Regions from separate parts of the Exiguobacterium sp. ZWU0009 genome, predicted to be linked through region 1. Evidence: a T-box and tRNA genes for the amino acid it is inferred to sense, from the RefSeq annotation. Region 1 holds a T-box; the other regions hold tRNA genes.
What was found. A T-box is a leader RNA that pairs with one kind of tRNA and senses whether it is charged. The one in region 1 lies ahead of leuS (leucine--tRNA ligase), so its partner is inferred to be a tRNA-Leu.
Positions count from the first base shown of each region.

Region 2: it encodes a tRNA-Leu, which carries the amino acid that the T-box ahead of leuS (leucine--tRNA ligase) is inferred to sense. The anticodon was not compared.
Region 3: it encodes a tRNA-Leu, which carries the amino acid that the T-box ahead of leuS (leucine--tRNA ligase) is inferred to sense. The anticodon was not compared.

Region 1 is NZ_CP018057.1:2,431,906-2,438,632, reverse strand. It holds gene L985_RS12730 (HAD family hydrolase) at 87-731, shown strand; T-box leader at 770-992, shown strand; gene leuS (leucine--tRNA ligase) at 1,039-3,444, shown strand; gene L985_RS12720 (hypothetical protein) at 3,576-4,553, shown strand; gene L985_RS12715 (BaiN/RdsA family NAD(P)/FAD-dependent oxidoreductase) at 4,613-5,884, opposite strand; gene L985_RS12710 (putative polysaccharide biosynthesis protein) at 6,077-6,727, shown strand, end outside.
Region 2 is NZ_CP018057.1:90,850-97,576, forward strand. It holds rRNA gene L985_RS00510 (23S ribosomal RNA) at 1-1,542, shown strand, start outside; rRNA gene rrf (5S ribosomal RNA) at 1,645-1,760, shown strand; tRNA gene L985_RS00520 (tRNA-Val) at 1,770-1,845, shown strand; tRNA gene L985_RS00525 (tRNA-Thr) at 1,861-1,936, shown strand; tRNA gene L985_RS00530 (tRNA-Leu) at 1,999-2,085, shown strand; tRNA gene L985_RS00535 (tRNA-Arg) at 2,124-2,197, shown strand; tRNA gene L985_RS00540 (tRNA-Pro) at 2,202-2,278, shown strand; tRNA gene L985_RS00545 (tRNA-Ala) at 2,301-2,376, shown strand; rRNA gene L985_RS00550 (16S ribosomal RNA) at 2,502-4,063, shown strand; rRNA gene L985_RS00555 (23S ribosomal RNA) at 4,231-6,727, shown strand, end outside.
Region 3 is NZ_CP018057.1:81,335-88,061, reverse strand. It holds rRNA gene L985_RS00505 (16S ribosomal RNA) at 1-313, opposite strand, end outside; tRNA gene L985_RS00500 (tRNA-Ala) at 439-514, opposite strand; tRNA gene L985_RS00495 (tRNA-Pro) at 537-613, opposite strand; tRNA gene L985_RS00490 (tRNA-Arg) at 618-691, opposite strand; tRNA gene L985_RS00485 (tRNA-Leu) at 730-816, opposite strand; tRNA gene L985_RS00480 (tRNA-Thr) at 879-954, opposite strand; tRNA gene L985_RS00475 (tRNA-Val) at 970-1,045, opposite strand; rRNA gene rrf (5S ribosomal RNA) at 1,055-1,170, opposite strand; rRNA gene L985_RS00465 (23S ribosomal RNA) at 1,273-4,186, opposite strand; rRNA gene L985_RS00460 (16S ribosomal RNA) at 4,354-5,915, opposite strand; gene lysS (lysine--tRNA ligase) at 6,297-6,727, opposite strand, start outside.

The DNA of each region.
Region 1 (6,727 bases):
TAAATGAAGAAGGTGAAACGACTACATTGTGTAGTCGTTTTTTTGATATGCTGAAATCATGATAGATCAATAAAGGGGGATGTGTCTTGAAAAAACGAGGTCTTATTTTTGATATGGATGGGGTCATCTTAGATAGTGAAATTCGCTACTTTGAGGTCCATCAGCAGATGTTTAAAACGTTATCGATTCCGCTCGATCCGGTTCAGTATGCGACGTTCATGGGAAAAACAGGAGATGAGATGTGGGAAGAACTTGTCGCGCAACACGACCTTCCAGAAACAGCGAGTGCGTTACTTGAGGAAGAACATCGCTTGTTTCAAATTCATGCAAAACCAGAAGAATGTGGTTTAAAAGAGGGAGTCAAACAAGTCATCGAACAAGCGGCGTCTCTTGGTTATGATATCGGGATCGCCTCTTCAAGTTCGCTTCAAAAAATCGAACGCGTCATCCGTCATTATGAGCTTCCAATTACGCATTACGTTAGTGGGGAAGAAGTCGTACGTTCGAAGCCTGATCCTGCGATTTTTCGACTTGCGGCATCACGAATCGGACACGCACCTGAAGATTGTCTCGTCATCGAAGACGCTGCGAACGGGATGATCGGCGCAAAAGCAGCAGGCATGGAAGTGATTGCGCTTCTCGATGACCGGATGCCGACGCAACGTCTAGAACAAGCGGATCATGTGGCGCGATCGCATGCAGAAATCGAGGAAATTTTACGGAAGCGTTGACGCTTGAGGAAGAAACAGATTACACTAGGAAAAGATAGTCAAATGCATGGAACTGAAGTAGTAGGGGAAAGGTGCCGTCAAGAGAGCTGGTGGAAGGTGCGAACCAGTCGGTAACAACCGTGAACTCGTCAGGGAGCACGATTCGTGAAGTCGTAGTAGCGAATCCGGTCTTTCACACCGTTATCCGTGAATCAAGCGGTCTGTCATAGACAGACAACGTGGGTGGTACCGCGGAAGCCAAACCGGTCTTTCGTCCCTATTCCTAGGGGCGGAGGACCGGTTTTTTTAGATTAGAGGAGGAAAAGACATGCCGTACAATCATCGCGAAATTGAACCAAAATGGCAGGCGCGTTGGGATCAAGACAACGCCTTCGTCACGACAGAAGATCCAGAAAAAGAAGGGTTTTATGCCCTTGATATGTTCCCGTATCCGTCAGGTGCCGGACTCCACGTCGGTCACCCGGAAGGCTACACAGCAACGGATATCCTCGCACGGATGAAACGGATGCAAGGGTACAACGTCCTTCACCCGATGGGATGGGATGCGTTCGGGTTACCAGCAGAACAATATGCCCTCGATACAGGGAATGACCCACGTGAATTCACAGCAAAAAACATCGAGACGTTCAAGCGTCAGCTGAAAGAACTTGGATTCTCCTATGACTGGGATCGTGAAATCAATACGACGGATCCGAAGTACTACAAATGGACACAGTGGATCTTTACGAAGTTGTATGAAAAAGGACTTGCATTCGTGGACGAAGTCGCGGTCAACTGGTGCCCAGCGCTTGGAACCGTTCTTGCGAATGAAGAAGTCATCGACGGATTATCTGAACGCGGAAACCATCCGGTCGTGCGTGTCCCGATGCGTCAATGGGTCTTGAAAATCACGGAATATGCAGATCGTCTTCTTGAAGATCTCGATGACCTTGATTGGCCGGATTCTGTCAAAGAGATGCAACGGAACTGGATCGGAAAATCAGAAGGTGCTGAAATCGACTTCACGATTGATGGACACAAAAAACAAGTCACGGTCTTTACGACACGTCCGGACACAATCTTTGGTGCGACGTACCTCGTGCTTGCGCCGGAGCATCCATTCGTAGCTGACATCACGACAGCGGATCACAAGGAAGCCGTCGATACGTACATTTCGCAAGTCCAAACAAAGTCGGATCTCGAGCGGACGGATTTAGCGAAGGAAAAAACAGGTGTCTTCACAGGTGCTTTTGCTGTCAACCCAATCTCAGGTGATCGCCTTCCAATCTGGATCGCTGATTATGTCCTTGCTTCGTATGGAACGGGTGCAATCATGGCTGTTCCAGGACACGATGAGCGTGACCATGAATTCGCGAAACAATTTGACTTGCCAATCGTTGAAGTCGTCGCGGGTGGAAACGTTGATGAAGCAGCCTATACAGGAGAGGGCGAACACGTCAACTCACATATGCTTGATGGTCTTGGAAAACAAGAAGCAATCGAGACGATGATTGCTGAACTCGAAACGAATCAAGTCGGACGTAAGAAAATCACGTATCGTCTCCGGGACTGGTTGTTCAGTCGTCAACGGTATTGGGGTGAACCGATTCCAGTTGTTCACATGGAAGACGGTTCAATGAAGACGCTCAGCCAAGAAGAATTGCCACTTGAACTTCCGATCATTCCGGAAATCAAACCGTCTGGTACTGGCGAATCACCACTTGCGCTTGCGGAAGACTGGTTGGATTATACGGATCCTGAAACAGGAATGAAAGGACGTCGCGAGACGAATACGATGCCACAATGGGGCGGAAGCTGCTGGTATTATCTTCGTTTCATCGATCCGCACAATGAAGAGGCGATCGCGGATCCAGAAAAATTAAAATACTGGCTTCCAGTTGATATTTATATCGGTGGAGCGGAACATGCTGTTCTTCACTTGTTGTATGCGCGCTTCTGGCATAAAGTCTTGTATGATGCAGGCGTCGTACCAACAAAAGAACCATTCCAGAAGTTATACAACCAAGGGATGATTCTTGGAGAGAACAACGAGAAGATGTCGAAATCACGCGGTAACGTCATCAATCCGGATGAAATCGTCAAATCGCATGGTGCGGATACGTTACGCTTGTATGAAATGTTCATGGGACCACTCGATGCATCAGTTGCCTGGTCTGAAAACGGTCTTGACGGTGCGCGTCGTTTCCTCGACCGTGTCTGGCGCTTGTTCGAACGGACAGCAGACATTCAGGACGTCACAGAAGTCGATGCTGACTTCGAACGGACGTACCACCAGACGGTCAAGAAGGTCACAGAAGACTTCGCGAACATCCAGTTCAACACCGGAATTTCGCAACTCATGGTCTTCGTCAACGAAGCAAATAAGCAACCAGTTCTTCCACGTCACTTCCTTCGTGGATTCATTCAATTGTTAACACCAGTCGCACCGCACCTTGGTGAGGAACTCTGGGAACAACTTGGATTTGAAGAGACATTGACGTATGCGGCATGGCCAACATTCAATGAATCGAAACTGGTCAGCGATACGATGGAATTCGTCATTCAAGTGAACGGAAAAGTTCGCTCGAAAATCGAAATCAACATCGATGCGACAAAAGAAGAAATCGAAGCACTTGCCTTCGCTGATGAAAAGACACAAGAATGGATCGGCGACAAAACAGTTCGTAAAGTCATCGTCGTACCGAAAAAATTAATCAATATCGTGGCAAACTAAGCCATAGCCCCTTTCATTCGCTTGACGCGGATGGAAGGGGTTTCTTCATTTCCGTCGCAAGTCCGCTTTTTTTTTGAACGACCTTCTGCTACACTGAATCAGAAACCGAGAAAGAAAGGCGAGTACCATCAATGAAACGATCTTATATAGTCTATACAACGATTTTTGCTGTCGTTTCGGGGTTGATCCTTTGTATACTGCTCGTCTTCTCGAAGCCGGAGACGTTGTCACGTATTCAGGAAACGTTCGCGAAAATCGAGACGCAATCGAAGCATCAGGCAGCCGTTAAACAGGTGCCACCGAAAACGCCTTCAGCTATTCCAAATCCAGAAGAGCCGTTAATCAAAAATGTCCAACAAATGTTATATGATGATTCCATTGGTTCGTACCTCGTCGTCACAGACGATTATCGTTTCTTTGAAATCAGTGGAACCGGAGAACGCATCAATGCATCTTTCCAGTTAGAAGAAGGAAAGTTGTTGCTCGCTGGTCTTGACGGTATGACCCTCGTTGACGGGGAGACCGTCGCGCTATTGACGTCGAATCAGATTCTGGTCACGATTACGCGAAAAGATGGTGTCTGGAGCGAAGAGAAACGTGAAAAAGTACAAGGAACGACGATACGGGACAGTTTCCACGGTCTTGGATATGATACGAAGAAGAAAGAATTCTATACGATTAATCATATTCGAGCACTGGGACGAGTCGAGGTGACCTATTTTGCGATGAAAGAGGATAAGATCAAGATTGATCCTGACGCCTCGGAAAAGAAAAAACGTGCGTTGAAGAAAAAACAGAAACCACCTTATCTGTCAGTCATCAAACGGGAGAAGATCGAAGCGGCGAGTGGGATGCGAAGTGATGCGAAGAAATCGTTCGAGTCTGAGTTCCGACCGATTGGTCTTGCTGAACGACAAGGTCGGATCTACACACTGGATTCAGAAGCCCTCTATCTCTATTCGATCGATCGAAAGGACAAAACGATCACGGGCGAGACAGCCAGTCCGAAAGTATATGGTTCGAAGGGGATTTTCGTGCAAGATAATGAGTTGTTTGCGTTAGTCGTCACGGATAAATTCTCAAGCCGATCGTTTACACCGATCGATTAAATCCTGACACAATAAGACCCGATTCCTCTGCTAAACAGAAGAATCGGGTCTTATTCATATTAAAAGACAGAGTCACGTGCCATCTCTGCAGCGTGACTACCGGCGCAATGACCCGTCACGAATGCAGCTGTGATGTTGTAACCACCTGTATAGCCATGGATATCAAGAATCTCTCCGGCAAAGAATAACCGCTCAGCTTTTTTCGACATCATCGTCTTTGGATCAATCTCTTTGATCGAGACACCACCACCCGTGACGAAAGCTTTATCAAAGTCGAGCGTTCCTGTTGCTTTCAGTGGGAATCGTTTTAATTTTTGTAAGAAGTCCGTCCAGTCCTGTTTCTTGACTTGTGTGCAGACTTCATCGCCAAATCCGATTTGAGCAAAGAGAAGTTCAAGCAGACGTTCCGGCACGAAGCCGCGGAGGGCATTGCGCACCGTTTTCTTCGGGTTTGCTGCAAGCGCGGCTTGGAAGCGTTCCGTTAACGCACCGAGTGATTCGTCCGGGAAGAGATCGATTGATAGATGGACGATCGTTTCCTTCGAACGTTTGCGCTCCTTGATCGTGTACTGGCTACAGCGTAAAGCAATCGGACCGCTTAAACCGAAGTGTGTGAAGAGTAGATCACCCGTATGTGTTTTGATTGCTTTGTCCTTTTTACCGTGGACCGTTAAGGCGACGTCACGCAGCGACAGCCCTTGTAATGTTTTTTCGTGAATGAACGTATCCCCTAATAAGATCGGGACTTCGGTCGGGAAGAGCTCTGTGATCGTATGACCCGCTTTTTCAGCCCACGGATAGCCGTCGCCTGTCGAACCGGTATGCGGAACGGATTGTCCGCCAACCGCGACGATACAACTCTTTGCTTCAAGGCGCATGCCGTTCTCTAAGAGGACAGCTGCAAAAGAACCGTCCGGATGGAAGTCGAGCGTAGCGACTTGCGCGTCTGTTTGAATCTCAGCGCCATGCGCGCGAATTTGATCAATCAATACACGAACGACATCTGCGGCTTTATCCGAAACAGGGAACATCCGCCCGTTGTCTTCTTCTTTGAGTGCGACACCAAACCCTTCGAAGAGTTCGATGATCGATTCATTGTTGAATTGAGAGAAGGCGCTGTAAAGAAAACGTCCGTTTCCCGGAATCGACTGGACGAGCTCATCGAGTGGTTTTCGGTTCGTGACGTTACAACGTCCGCCGCCTGAGATTGCAAGCTTCCGACCTAATTTATTTCCTTTATCAAGCAGGAGCGTCCGAGCTCCAGCCTGTAAAGAGGCGAGCGTCGCCATCAAGCCGCTCGGTCCGCCTCCGATTACGATTACATCGTACATATGGTCACCTCATTCATAGAATTCTGCTTGTTTCACTTTAGCAGAAGTTGTGACTGTAAACAAACCGTCTCTTTCAATTCAAGATAGACAGCGGTATAATGATTTGCAATTGTGTACGAGAGAACTTGTATAATGAGACAGTCACGATCAGAGTGTCGAGTATAAAAATTAGAAAGCGTGAGGGATGTTACCATGTCCACAGTCAGTAATAAGCAGTCTACTTCTTCCGGCAATTCAGGGTTCGTTCGTGGAACGATGCTCCTGTCCGGTGCGTCACTGATTTCCCGCGCACTGGGTTTGATTTATCTCTTTCCGTTTCAGTTCATGGTCGGCGCGACGGGCATCATGTTCTATACCTATGCCTACAATTATTATGCGATCATGATTGGACTCGCGACAGCGGGGATTCCTGTCGCCGTCTCGAAATTCGTCGCGAAATACAATGCACTAGGTGAGTACGATACGAGTGAACGATTATATCGGTCTGGTCTGAAAATCATGTCCTTGACCGGGATTGTTTCCTTCCTCGCTTTATTCTTTCTCGCACCGTATTTAGCACACCGGGCCATTCCGGGTGGTGACGTTGATTCAGCAGCATACGTTGATGCTGTCACGATGACGATTCGGGGCGTAAGTTTCGCTTTACTCTTGATTCCACCGATGAGTATGACCCGAGGCTACTTCCAAGGGTATCAATCGATGGGACCAACAGCGATTTCGCAAATCTTGGAACAAATCGTCCGGATCATCTTCTTGCTTGCAGGAGTCAGCATTGCGATTTATTTATTTGATTCAGGTGCAGCATTTGCCGCAACGATTGCAACGTTCAGCGCCTTCATTGGC
Region 2 (6,727 bases), 910 kb from region 1:
CAGGGTTAGTCTGGACCTAAGCCGAGGCCGAAAGGCGTAGGCGATGGATAACAGGTTGATATTCCTGTACCGCCGATCCACCGTTTGAACAATGGGGGGACGCAGGAGGATAGTGACGCATGCGGATGGAAGTGCATGTGCAAGTTTCAAGACCGTCTGATTGGCAAATCCGTCAGGCACCAAAGTCAAGGAACGATGCGGAGTCCCGTAGGGACGTAGGTCACGATTTCACACTGCCAAGAAAAGCCTCTAGTGAGGGGGAAGGCGCCAGTACCGTAAACCGACACAGGTAGGCGAGATGAGAATTCTAAGACGCGCGGGATAACTCTCGTTAAGGAACTCGGCAAAATGGTCCCGTAACTTCGGGAGAAGGGACGCTCTACATGAGTAGAGCCGCAGTGAATAGGCCCAAACGACTGTTTAGCAAAAACACAGGTCTCTGCTAAATCGCAAGATGACGTATAGGGGCTGACGCCTGCCCGGTGCTGGAAGGTTAAGGGGATGGGTTAGCGCAAGCGAAGCTTTGAACCGAAGCCCCAGTAAACGGCGGCCGTAACTATAACGGTCCTAAGGTAGCGAAATTCCTTGTCGGGTAAGTTCCGACCCGCACGAAAGGCGTAACGATTTGGGCACTGTCTCAACGAGAGACCCGGTGAAATCATAGTACCTGTGAAGATGCAGGTTACCCGCGACAGGACGGAAAGACCCCATGGAGCTTTACTACAGCCTGATATTGAGGCTTTGTGCATGATGTACAGGATAGGCGGGAGACGTCGAGCCCGGAGCGCCAGCTTCGGAGGAGTCACCCTTGGGATACCGCCCTTCATGCATAGAGTCTCTAACTCGCAGCCGTGATCCGGCTGGAGGACCGTGTCAGGCGGGTAGTTTGACTGGGGCGGTCGCCTCCTAAACAGTAACGGAGGCGCCCAAAGGTTCCCTCAGAATGGTTGGAAATCATTCGTAGAGCGCAAAGGCAGAAGGGAGCTTGACTGCGAGACCTACAAGTCGAGCAGGGACGAAAGTCGGGCTTAGTGATCCGGTGGTTCCGCATGGAAGGGCCATCGCTCAACGGATAAAAGCTACCCTGGGGATAACAGGCTGATCTCCCCCAAGAGTCCACATCGACGGGGAGGTTTGGCACCTCGATGTCGGCTCATCGCATCCTGGGGCTGGAGTAGGTCCCAAGGGTTGGGCTGTTCGCCCATTAAAGCGGTACGCGAGCTGGGTTCAGAACGTCGTGAGACAGTTCGGTCCCTATCCGTCGTGGGCGCAGGAAATTTGAGGAGAGCTGTCCTTAGTACGAGAGGACCGGGATGGACGCACCGCTGGTGTACCAGTTGTTCCGCCAGGAGCATCGCTGGGTAGCTACGTGCGGACGGGATAAATGCTGAAAGCATCTAAGCATGAAGCCCCCTCCAAGATGAGATTTCCCTTTGAGTAATCAAGAAAGACCCCTCAGAGACGATGAGGTAGATAGGTCACGGGTGGAAGCATGGCGACATGTGGAGCTGAGTGATACTAATCGGTCGAGGCCTTGTTCTAGCAGATGCATTGTTGATGACTTCAGTTTTGAGGGCGCGAGCCTTTCAAAAAAACGAAAAAAAGTCTTGACGTTATGTGAACATAATGTTAAGATAATAAATGTCTGGTGGCGATAGCCAAGTGGTCACACCCGTTCCCATGCCGAACACGGAAGTTAAGCACTTGAACGCCGAAAGTAGTTGGGGGCTTCCCCCTGTGAGGATAGGACGCTGCCAGGCGATACATATGGAGGATTAGCTCAGCTGGGAGAGCACCTGCCTTACAAGCAGGGGGTCGGCGGTTCGATCCCGTCATCCTCCACCATTTTTTATTACACTTGCCGGTGTAGCTCAGCTGGTAGAGCAACTGACTTGTAATCAGTAGGTCGCGGGTTCGACTCCTGTTGCCGGCACCATCTTTATCTTCAATGATCACCAGAATTCAATTATGAATGAAGGTTCTACCTTTTATATCCCTGCCGGGGTGGCGGAACTGGTAGACGCACAGGACTTAAAATCCTGCGGGGGTTTCCCCGTGCCGGTTCGATTCCGGCCCTCGGTACCATTTTCATTTTGATGTTTGCTGTTTGATCCTTATATTCCGCACCCTTAGCTCAGCTGGATAGAGTACTTGACTACGAATCAAGGGGTCGGGAGTTCGAATCTCTCAGGGTGCATTTTCGGGAAGTAGCTCAGCTTGGTAGAGCACTTGGTTTGGGACCAAGGGGTCGCAGGTTCGAATCCTGTCTTCCCGACCATCTTCAATTTCATCCCTTTAATGGGGCCTTAGCTCAGCTGGGAGAGCGCCTGCCTTGCACGCAGGAGGTCAGCGGTTCGATCCCGCTAGGCTCCACCATTTTTATGACGAACTTTGAAAACTGAACGATGAGGCAAAAATCGTATTCTACGGAATACAAACATGAATGAAGCGCAAGCTTCGTCAATCGTGACTTCGGTCACAAAAACGAGCAAGTCAAACACTTTATGGAGAGTTTGATCCTGGCTCAGGACGAACGCTGGCGGCGTGCCTAATACATGCAAGTCGAGCGCAGGAAACTGACGGAACTCTTCGGAGGGAAGGCAGTGGAATGAGCGGCGGACGGGTGAGTAACACGTAAGGAACCTGCCTCAAGGATTGGGATAACTCCGAGAAATCGGAGCTAATACCGGATAGTTCAACGGACCGCATGGTCCGCTGATGAAAGGCGCTTCGGCGTCACCTTGAGATGGCCTTGCGGTGCATTAGCTAGTTGGTGGGGTAACGGCCCACCAAGGCGACGATGCATAGCCGACCTGAGAGGGTGATCGGCCACACTGGGACTGAGACACGGCCCAGACTCCTACGGGAGGCAGCAGTAGGGAATCTTCCACAATGGACGAAAGTCTGATGGAGCAACGCCGCGTGAGTGATGAAGGTTTTCGGATCGTAAAACTCTGTTGTAAGGGAAGAACACGTACGAGAGGTAATGCTCGTACCTTGACGGTACCTTACGAGAAAGCCACGGCTAACTACGTGCCAGCAGCCGCGGTAATACGTAGGTGGCAAGCGTTGTCCGGAATTATTGGGCGTAAAGCGCGCGCAGGCGGCCTTTTAAGTCTGATGTGAAAGCCCCCGGCTCAACCGGGGAGGGCCATTGGAAACTGGAAGGCTTGAGTACAGAAGAGAAGAGTGGAATTCCACGTGTAGCGGTGAAATGCGTAGAGATGTGGAGGAACACCAGTGGCGAAGGCGACTCTTTGGTCTGTAACTGACGCTGAGGCGCGAAAGCGTGGGGAGCAAACAGGATTAGATACCCTGGTAGTCCACGCCGTAAACGATGAGTGCTAGGTGTTGGGGGGTTTCCGCCCCTCAGTGCTGAAGCTAACGCATTAAGCACTCCGCCTGGGGAGTACGGCCGCAAGGCTGAAACTCAAAGGAATTGACGGGGACCCGCACAAGCGGTGGAGCATGTGGTTTAATTCGAAGCAACGCGAAGAACCTTACCAACTCTTGACATCCCATTGACCGCTTGAGAGATCAAGTTTTCCCTTCGGGGACAATGGTGACAGGTGGTGCATGGTTGTCGTCAGCTCGTGTCGTGAGATGTTGGGTTAAGTCCCGCAACGAGCGCAACCCCTATCCTTAGTTGCCAGCATTTAGTTGGGCACTCTAGGGAGACTGCCGGTGACAAACCGGAGGAAGGTGGGGATGACGTCAAATCATCATGCCCCTTATGAGTTGGGCTACACACGTGCTACAATGGACGGTACAAAGGGCAGCGAGACCGCGAGGTGGAGCCAATCCCATAAAGCCGTTCCCAGTTCGGATTGCAGGCTGCAACTCGCCTGCATGAAGTCGGAATCGCTAGTAATCGCAGGTCAGCATACTGCGGTGAATACGTTCCCGGGTCTTGTACACACCGCCCGTCACACCACGAGAGTTTGCAACACCCGAAGCCGGTGAGGTAACCGCAAGGAGCCAGCCGTCGAAGGTGGGGTAGATGATTGGGGTGAAGTCGTAACAAGGTAGCCGTATCGGAAGGTGCGGCTGGATCACCTCCTTTCTAAGGAAAACGTCCCTTACGGGACATGCCCATCGTTCAGTTTTGAGAGCTCGTCTCTCAGTCTCGATAGAGACACTCGCACCTTGAAAACTGAAGACATCAACAAGACATCAAACTTTTAATTAACCATGTCATTTAAGACGTGTGTTCTTAGAATACCAACGCTAGATCAAGGTATGAAGGGCGTACGGTGGATGCCTTGGCACTAGGAGCCGATGAAGGACGCGACGAACAGCGATATGCTTCGGGGAGCAGTAAGTATGCTTTGATCCGAAGATTTCCGAATGGGGGAACCCACCATCTGTAATGGGATGGGACATGTTACATGAATACATAGTGTAGCGTGAGGCAGACCCGGGGAACTGAAACATCTAAGTACCCGGAGGAAGAGAAAGCAAATGCGATTCCCTGAGTAGCGGCGAGCGAAACGGGAACAGCCCAAACCGAAGAGCATGCTCTTCGGGGTTGTAGGACACTCTATACGGAGTCAAAAAGGAAGACAGTAGGTGAAGGACCTGGAAAGGTCGGCCGAAGAAGGTGACAGCCCTGTAGCTGAAACTGTTTTCCCTCCAGAGTGGATCCTGAGTACGGCGGGACACGTGAAACCCCGTCGGAATCCGGGAGGACCATCTCCCAAGGCTAAATACTCCCTAGTGACCGATAGTGAACCAGTACCGTGAGGGAAAGGTGAAAAGCACCCCGGAAGGGGAGTGAAATAGATCCTGAAACCGTATGCCTACAAGTAGTCAGAGCCCGTTAACGGGTGATGGCGTGCCTTTTGTAGAATGAACCGGCGAGTTACGATAACGCGCGAGGTTAAGCCGATGAGGCGGAGCCGTAGCGAAAGCGAGTCTGAACAGGGCGTTCAGTGCGTTGTCGTAGACCCGAAACCAGGTGATCTACCCATGTCCAGGATGAAGGTCAGGTAACACTGACTGGAGGTCCGAACCCACGCACGTTGAAAAGTGCGGGGATGAGGTGTGGGTAGCGGTGAAATGCCAATCGAACCTGGAGATAGCTGGTTCTCCCCGAAATAGCTTTAGGGCTAGCCTCGAGGTTGAGAGTTCTGGAGGTAGAGCACTGATTGGACTAGGGGCCCCCACAGGGTTACCGAATTCAGTTAAACTCCGAATGCCAGCAACTTATACTCGGGAGTCAGACTGCGAGTGATAAGATCCGTAGTCAAGAGGGAAACAGCCCAGACCGCCAGCTAAGGTCCCAAAGTGTATGTTAAGTGGAAAAGGATGTGGCGCTGCCTAGACAGCTAGGATGTTGGCTTAGAAGCAGCCACCATTCAAAGAGTGCGTAATAGCTCACTAGTCGAGTGGCGCCGCGCCGAAAATGTAACGGGGCTAAACATACCACCGAAGCTGCGGATTCCGTAAGGAATGGTAGGGGAGCGTTCCAAACCGCTGTGAAGCTGTACCGGAAGGAGCAGTGGAGCGTTTGGAAGTGAGAATGCCGGTGTGAGTAGCGAAAAGAGGGGTGAGAATCCCCTCCGTCGAAAGCCCAAGGTTTCCTGAGGAAGGCTCGTCCGCTCAGGGTTAGTCTGGACCTAAGCCGAGGCCGAAAGGCGTAGGCGATGGATAACAGGTTGATATTCCTGTACCGCCGATCCACCGTTTGAACAATGGGGGGACGCAGGAGGATAGTGACGCATGCGGATGGAAGTGCATGTGCAAGTTTCAAGACCGTCTGATTGGCAAATCCGTCAGGCACCAAAGTCAAGGAACGATGCGGAGTCCCGTAGGGACGTAGGTCACGATTTCACACTGCCAAGAAAAGCCTCTAGTGAGGGGGAAGGCGCCAGTACCGTAAACCGACACAGGTAGGCGAGATGAGAATTCTAAGACGCGCGGGATAACTCTCGTTAAGGAACTCGGCAAAATGGTCCCGTAACTTCGGGAGAAGGGACGCTCTACATGAGTAGAGCCGCAGTGAATAGGCCCAAACGACTGTTTAGCAAAAACACAGGTCTCTGCTAAATCGCAAGATGACGTATAGGGGCTGACGCCTGCCCGGTGCTGGAAGGTTAAGGGGATGGGTTAGCGCAAGCGAAGCTTTGAACCGAAGCCCCAGTAAACGGCGGCCGTAACTATAACGGTCCTAAGGTAGCGAAATTCCTTGTCGGGTAAGTTCCGACCCGCACGAAAGGCGTAACGATTTGGGCACTGTCTCAACGAGAGACCCGGTGAAATCATAGTACCTGTGAAGATGCAGGTTACCCGCGACAGGACGGAAAGACCCCATGGAGCTTTACTACAGCCTGATATTGAGGCTTTGTGCATGATGTACAGGATAGGCGGGAGACGTCGAGCCCGGAGCGCCAGCTTCGGAGGAGTCACCCTTGGGATACCGCCCTTCATGCATAGAGTCTCTAACTCGCAGCCGTGATCCGGCTGGAGGACCGTGTCAGGCGGGTAGTTTGACTGGGGCGGTCGCCTCCTAAACAGTAACGGAGGCGCCCAAAGGTTCCCTCAGAATGGTTGGAAATCATTCGTAGAGCGCAAAGGCAGAAGGGAGCTTGACTGCGAGACCTACAAGTCGAGCAGGGACGAAAGTCGGGCTTAGTGATCCGGTGGTTCCGCATGGAAGGGCCATCGCTCAACGGATAAAAGCTACCCTGGGGATAACAGGCTGATCTCCCCCAAGAGTCCACATCGA
Region 3 (6,727 bases), 900 kb from region 1:
GGTCGGCTATGCATCGTCGCCTTGGTGGGCCGTTACCCCACCAACTAGCTAATGCACCGCAAGGCCATCTCAAGGTGACGCCGAAGCGCCTTTCATCAGCGGACCATGCGGTCCGTTGAACTATCCGGTATTAGCTCCGATTTCTCGGAGTTATCCCAATCCTTGAGGCAGGTTCCTTACGTGTTACTCACCCGTCCGCCGCTCATTCCACTGCCTTCCCTCCGAAGAGTTCCGTCAGTTTCCTGCGCTCGACTTGCATGTATTAGGCACGCCGCCAGCGTTCGTCCTGAGCCAGGATCAAACTCTCCATAAAGTGTTTGACTTGCTCGTTTTTGTGACCGAAGTCACGATTGACGAAGCTTGCGCTTCATTCATGTTTGTATTCCGTAGAATACGATTTTTGCCTCATCGTTCAGTTTTCAAAGTTCGTCATAAAAATGGTGGAGCCTAGCGGGATCGAACCGCTGACCTCCTGCGTGCAAGGCAGGCGCTCTCCCAGCTGAGCTAAGGCCCCATTAAAGGGATGAAATTGAAGATGGTCGGGAAGACAGGATTCGAACCTGCGACCCCTTGGTCCCAAACCAAGTGCTCTACCAAGCTGAGCTACTTCCCGAAAATGCACCCTGAGAGATTCGAACTCCCGACCCCTTGATTCGTAGTCAAGTACTCTATCCAGCTGAGCTAAGGGTGCGGAATATAAGGATCAAACAGCAAACATCAAAATGAAAATGGTACCGAGGGCCGGAATCGAACCGGCACGGGGAAACCCCCGCAGGATTTTAAGTCCTGTGCGTCTACCAGTTCCGCCACCCCGGCAGGGATATAAAAGGTAGAACCTTCATTCATAATTGAATTCTGGTGATCATTGAAGATAAAGATGGTGCCGGCAACAGGAGTCGAACCCGCGACCTACTGATTACAAGTCAGTTGCTCTACCAGCTGAGCTACACCGGCAAGTGTAATAAAAAATGGTGGAGGATGACGGGATCGAACCGCCGACCCCCTGCTTGTAAGGCAGGTGCTCTCCCAGCTGAGCTAATCCTCCATATGTATCGCCTGGCAGCGTCCTATCCTCACAGGGGGAAGCCCCCAACTACTTTCGGCGTTCAAGTGCTTAACTTCCGTGTTCGGCATGGGAACGGGTGTGACCACTTGGCTATCGCCACCAGACATTTATTATCTTAACATTATGTTCACATAACGTCAAGACTTTTTTTCGTTTTTTTGAAAGGCTCGCGCCCTCAAAACTGAAGTCATCAACAATGCATCTGCTAGAACAAGGCCTCGACCGATTAGTATCACTCAGCTCCACATGTCGCCATGCTTCCACCCGTGACCTATCTACCTCATCGTCTCTGAGGGGTCTTTCTTGATTACTCAAAGGGAAATCTCATCTTGGAGGGGGCTTCATGCTTAGATGCTTTCAGCATTTATCCCGTCCGCACGTAGCTACCCAGCGATGCTCCTGGCGGAACAACTGGTACACCAGCGGTGCGTCCATCCCGGTCCTCTCGTACTAAGGACAGCTCTCCTCAAATTTCCTGCGCCCACGACGGATAGGGACCGAACTGTCTCACGACGTTCTGAACCCAGCTCGCGTACCGCTTTAATGGGCGAACAGCCCAACCCTTGGGACCTACTCCAGCCCCAGGATGCGATGAGCCGACATCGAGGTGCCAAACCTCCCCGTCGATGTGGACTCTTGGGGGAGATCAGCCTGTTATCCCCAGGGTAGCTTTTATCCGTTGAGCGATGGCCCTTCCATGCGGAACCACCGGATCACTAAGCCCGACTTTCGTCCCTGCTCGACTTGTAGGTCTCGCAGTCAAGCTCCCTTCTGCCTTTGCGCTCTACGAATGATTTCCAACCATTCTGAGGGAACCTTTGGGCGCCTCCGTTACTGTTTAGGAGGCGACCGCCCCAGTCAAACTACCCGCCTGACACGGTCCTCCAGCCGGATCACGGCTGCGAGTTAGAGACTCTATGCATGAAGGGCGGTATCCCAAGGGTGACTCCTCCGAAGCTGGCGCTCCGGGCTCGACGTCTCCCGCCTATCCTGTACATCATGCACAAAGCCTCAATATCAGGCTGTAGTAAAGCTCCATGGGGTCTTTCCGTCCTGTCGCGGGTAACCTGCATCTTCACAGGTACTATGATTTCACCGGGTCTCTCGTTGAGACAGTGCCCAAATCGTTACGCCTTTCGTGCGGGTCGGAACTTACCCGACAAGGAATTTCGCTACCTTAGGACCGTTATAGTTACGGCCGCCGTTTACTGGGGCTTCGGTTCAAAGCTTCGCTTGCGCTAACCCATCCCCTTAACCTTCCAGCACCGGGCAGGCGTCAGCCCCTATACGTCATCTTGCGATTTAGCAGAGACCTGTGTTTTTGCTAAACAGTCGTTTGGGCCTATTCACTGCGGCTCTACTCATGTAGAGCGTCCCTTCTCCCGAAGTTACGGGACCATTTTGCCGAGTTCCTTAACGAGAGTTATCCCGCGCGTCTTAGAATTCTCATCTCGCCTACCTGTGTCGGTTTACGGTACTGGCGCCTTCCCCCTCACTAGAGGCTTTTCTTGGCAGTGTGAAATCGTGACCTACGTCCCTACGGGACTCCGCATCGTTCCTTGACTTTGGTGCCTGACGGATTTGCCAATCAGACGGTCTTGAAACTTGCACATGCACTTCCATCCGCATGCGTCACTATCCTCCTGCGTCCCCCCATTGTTCAAACGGTGGATCGGCGGTACAGGAATATCAACCTGTTATCCATCGCCTACGCCTTTCGGCCTCGGCTTAGGTCCAGACTAACCCTGAGCGGACGAGCCTTCCTCAGGAAACCTTGGGCTTTCGACGGAGGGGATTCTCACCCCTCTTTTCGCTACTCACACCGGCATTCTCACTTCCAAACGCTCCACTGCTCCTTCCGGTACAGCTTCACAGCGGTTTGGAACGCTCCCCTACCATTCCTTACGGAATCCGCAGCTTCGGTGGTATGTTTAGCCCCGTTACATTTTCGGCGCGGCGCCACTCGACTAGTGAGCTATTACGCACTCTTTGAATGGTGGCTGCTTCTAAGCCAACATCCTAGCTGTCTAGGCAGCGCCACATCCTTTTCCACTTAACATACACTTTGGGACCTTAGCTGGCGGTCTGGGCTGTTTCCCTCTTGACTACGGATCTTATCACTCGCAGTCTGACTCCCGAGTATAAGTTGCTGGCATTCGGAGTTTAACTGAATTCGGTAACCCTGTGGGGGCCCCTAGTCCAATCAGTGCTCTACCTCCAGAACTCTCAACCTCGAGGCTAGCCCTAAAGCTATTTCGGGGAGAACCAGCTATCTCCAGGTTCGATTGGCATTTCACCGCTACCCACACCTCATCCCCGCACTTTTCAACGTGCGTGGGTTCGGACCTCCAGTCAGTGTTACCTGACCTTCATCCTGGACATGGGTAGATCACCTGGTTTCGGGTCTACGACAACGCACTGAACGCCCTGTTCAGACTCGCTTTCGCTACGGCTCCGCCTCATCGGCTTAACCTCGCGCGTTATCGTAACTCGCCGGTTCATTCTACAAAAGGCACGCCATCACCCGTTAACGGGCTCTGACTACTTGTAGGCATACGGTTTCAGGATCTATTTCACTCCCCTTCCGGGGTGCTTTTCACCTTTCCCTCACGGTACTGGTTCACTATCGGTCACTAGGGAGTATTTAGCCTTGGGAGATGGTCCTCCCGGATTCCGACGGGGTTTCACGTGTCCCGCCGTACTCAGGATCCACTCTGGAGGGAAAACAGTTTCAGCTACAGGGCTGTCACCTTCTTCGGCCGACCTTTCCAGGTCCTTCACCTACTGTCTTCCTTTTTGACTCCGTATAGAGTGTCCTACAACCCCGAAGAGCATGCTCTTCGGTTTGGGCTGTTCCCGTTTCGCTCGCCGCTACTCAGGGAATCGCATTTGCTTTCTCTTCCTCCGGGTACTTAGATGTTTCAGTTCCCCGGGTCTGCCTCACGCTACACTATGTATTCATGTAACATGTCCCATCCCATTACAGATGGTGGGTTCCCCCATTCGGAAATCTTCGGATCAAAGCATACTTACTGCTCCCCGAAGCATATCGCTGTTCGTCGCGTCCTTCATCGGCTCCTAGTGCCAAGGCATCCACCGTACGCCCTTCATACCTTGATCTAGCGTTGGTATTCTAAGAACACACGTCTTAAATGACATGGTTAATTAAAAGTTTGATGTCTTGTTGATGTCTTCAGTTTTCAAGGTGCGAGTGTCTCTATCGAGACTGAGAGACGAGCTCTCAAAACTGAACGATGGGCATGTCCCGTAAGGGACGTTTTCCTTAGAAAGGAGGTGATCCAGCCGCACCTTCCGATACGGCTACCTTGTTACGACTTCACCCCAATCATCTACCCCACCTTCGACGGCTGGCTCCTTGCGGTTACCTCACCGGCTTCGGGTGTTGCAAACTCTCGTGGTGTGACGGGCGGTGTGTACAAGACCCGGGAACGTATTCACCGCAGTATGCTGACCTGCGATTACTAGCGATTCCGACTTCATGCAGGCGAGTTGCAGCCTGCAATCCGAACTGGGAACGGCTTTATGGGATTGGCTCCACCTCGCGGTCTCGCTGCCCTTTGTACCGTCCATTGTAGCACGTGTGTAGCCCAACTCATAAGGGGCATGATGATTTGACGTCATCCCCACCTTCCTCCGGTTTGTCACCGGCAGTCTCCCTAGAGTGCCCAACTAAATGCTGGCAACTAAGGATAGGGGTTGCGCTCGTTGCGGGACTTAACCCAACATCTCACGACACGAGCTGACGACAACCATGCACCACCTGTCACCATTGTCCCCGAAGGGAAAACTTGATCTCTCAAGCGGTCAATGGGATGTCAAGAGTTGGTAAGGTTCTTCGCGTTGCTTCGAATTAAACCACATGCTCCACCGCTTGTGCGGGTCCCCGTCAATTCCTTTGAGTTTCAGCCTTGCGGCCGTACTCCCCAGGCGGAGTGCTTAATGCGTTAGCTTCAGCACTGAGGGGCGGAAACCCCCCAACACCTAGCACTCATCGTTTACGGCGTGGACTACCAGGGTATCTAATCCTGTTTGCTCCCCACGCTTTCGCGCCTCAGCGTCAGTTACAGACCAAAGAGTCGCCTTCGCCACTGGTGTTCCTCCACATCTCTACGCATTTCACCGCTACACGTGGAATTCCACTCTTCTCTTCTGTACTCAAGCCTTCCAGTTTCCAATGGCCCTCCCCGGTTGAGCCGGGGGCTTTCACATCAGACTTAAAAGGCCGCCTGCGCGCGCTTTACGCCCAATAATTCCGGACAACGCTTGCCACCTACGTATTACCGCGGCTGCTGGCACGTAGTTAGCCGTGGCTTTCTCGTAAGGTACCGTCAAGGTACGAGCATTACCTCTCGTACGTGTTCTTCCCTTACAACAGAGTTTTACGATCCGAAAACCTTCATCACTCACGCGGCGTTGCTCCATCAGACTTTCGTCCATTGTGGAAGATTCCCTACTGCTGCCTCCCGTAGGAGTCTGGGCCGTGTCTCAGTCCCAGTGTGGCCGATCACCCTCTCAGGTCGGCTATGCATCGTCGCCTTGGTGGGCCGTTACCCCACCAACTAGCTAATGCACCGCAAGGCCATCTCAAGGTGACGCCGGAGCGCCTTTCATCAGCGGACCATGCGGTCCGTTGAACTATCCGGTATTAGCTCCGATTTCTCGGAGTTATCCCAATCCTTGAGGCAGGTTCCTTACGTGTTACTCACCCGTCCGCCGCTCATTCCGCTGCCTTCCCTCCGAAGAGTTCCGTCAGTTTCCTGCGCTCGACTTGCATGTATTAGGCACGCCGCCAGCGTTCGTCCTGAGCCAGGATCAAACTCTCCATGAAGTGTTTGACTTGCTCGTTTTTGTGACCGAAGTCACGATTGACGAAGCTTGCGCTTCATTCATGTTTGTATTCCGTAGAATACGATTTTTGCCTCATCGTTCAGTTTTCAAAGTTCGTCGTGTCGTTTTCAGCAACTTTAATATCTTAACAAGTTATCAACTCGATTGTCAACAACTTTTTTGATATTTATTTTTGTGTGTCACGACCATTCGCGGCACAAGAAGTAATATACCATGGCTTTTTGAATCGTACAAGCATTTTATTAGAAAAACATTTAAAAACTTTCATTTACCCGTTTTTTGACTCGTTTATCCCTACATTGACTTCAAAAAGAACGCTCCGTTCCTTCTATAAGGTATAGAAGGAACGGAGCTCTACTCATTAATTTTGTTGATGACGCATCGTCGGGAAGAGTAACACATCACGAATCGATGGCGCATTCGTCAACAGCATGACGAGACGATCGATCCCGATTCCAAGACCACCCGTTGGCGGCATACCGTACTCGAGTGCTTCAATGAAGTCTGTATCCATTTCATGTGCTTCGTCGTTTCCTGCTTCTTTTTCGACGAGTTGTGCTTCGAAACGTTCACGTTGATCGATTGGATCGTTCAATTCCGTGAAGGCATTCGCATGCTCACGACGGACGATGAACAATTCAAAGCGATCCGTAAAACGTGGATCCTCTGGATTTTTCTTCGCCAGCGGTGATACTTCAACAGGGTGACCATAGACGAATGTTGGTTGGACTAGTGTTTCTTCTACTTTTTGTTCGAAGAACTCATTCAAGATATGTCCCGTCGTCATGTGCG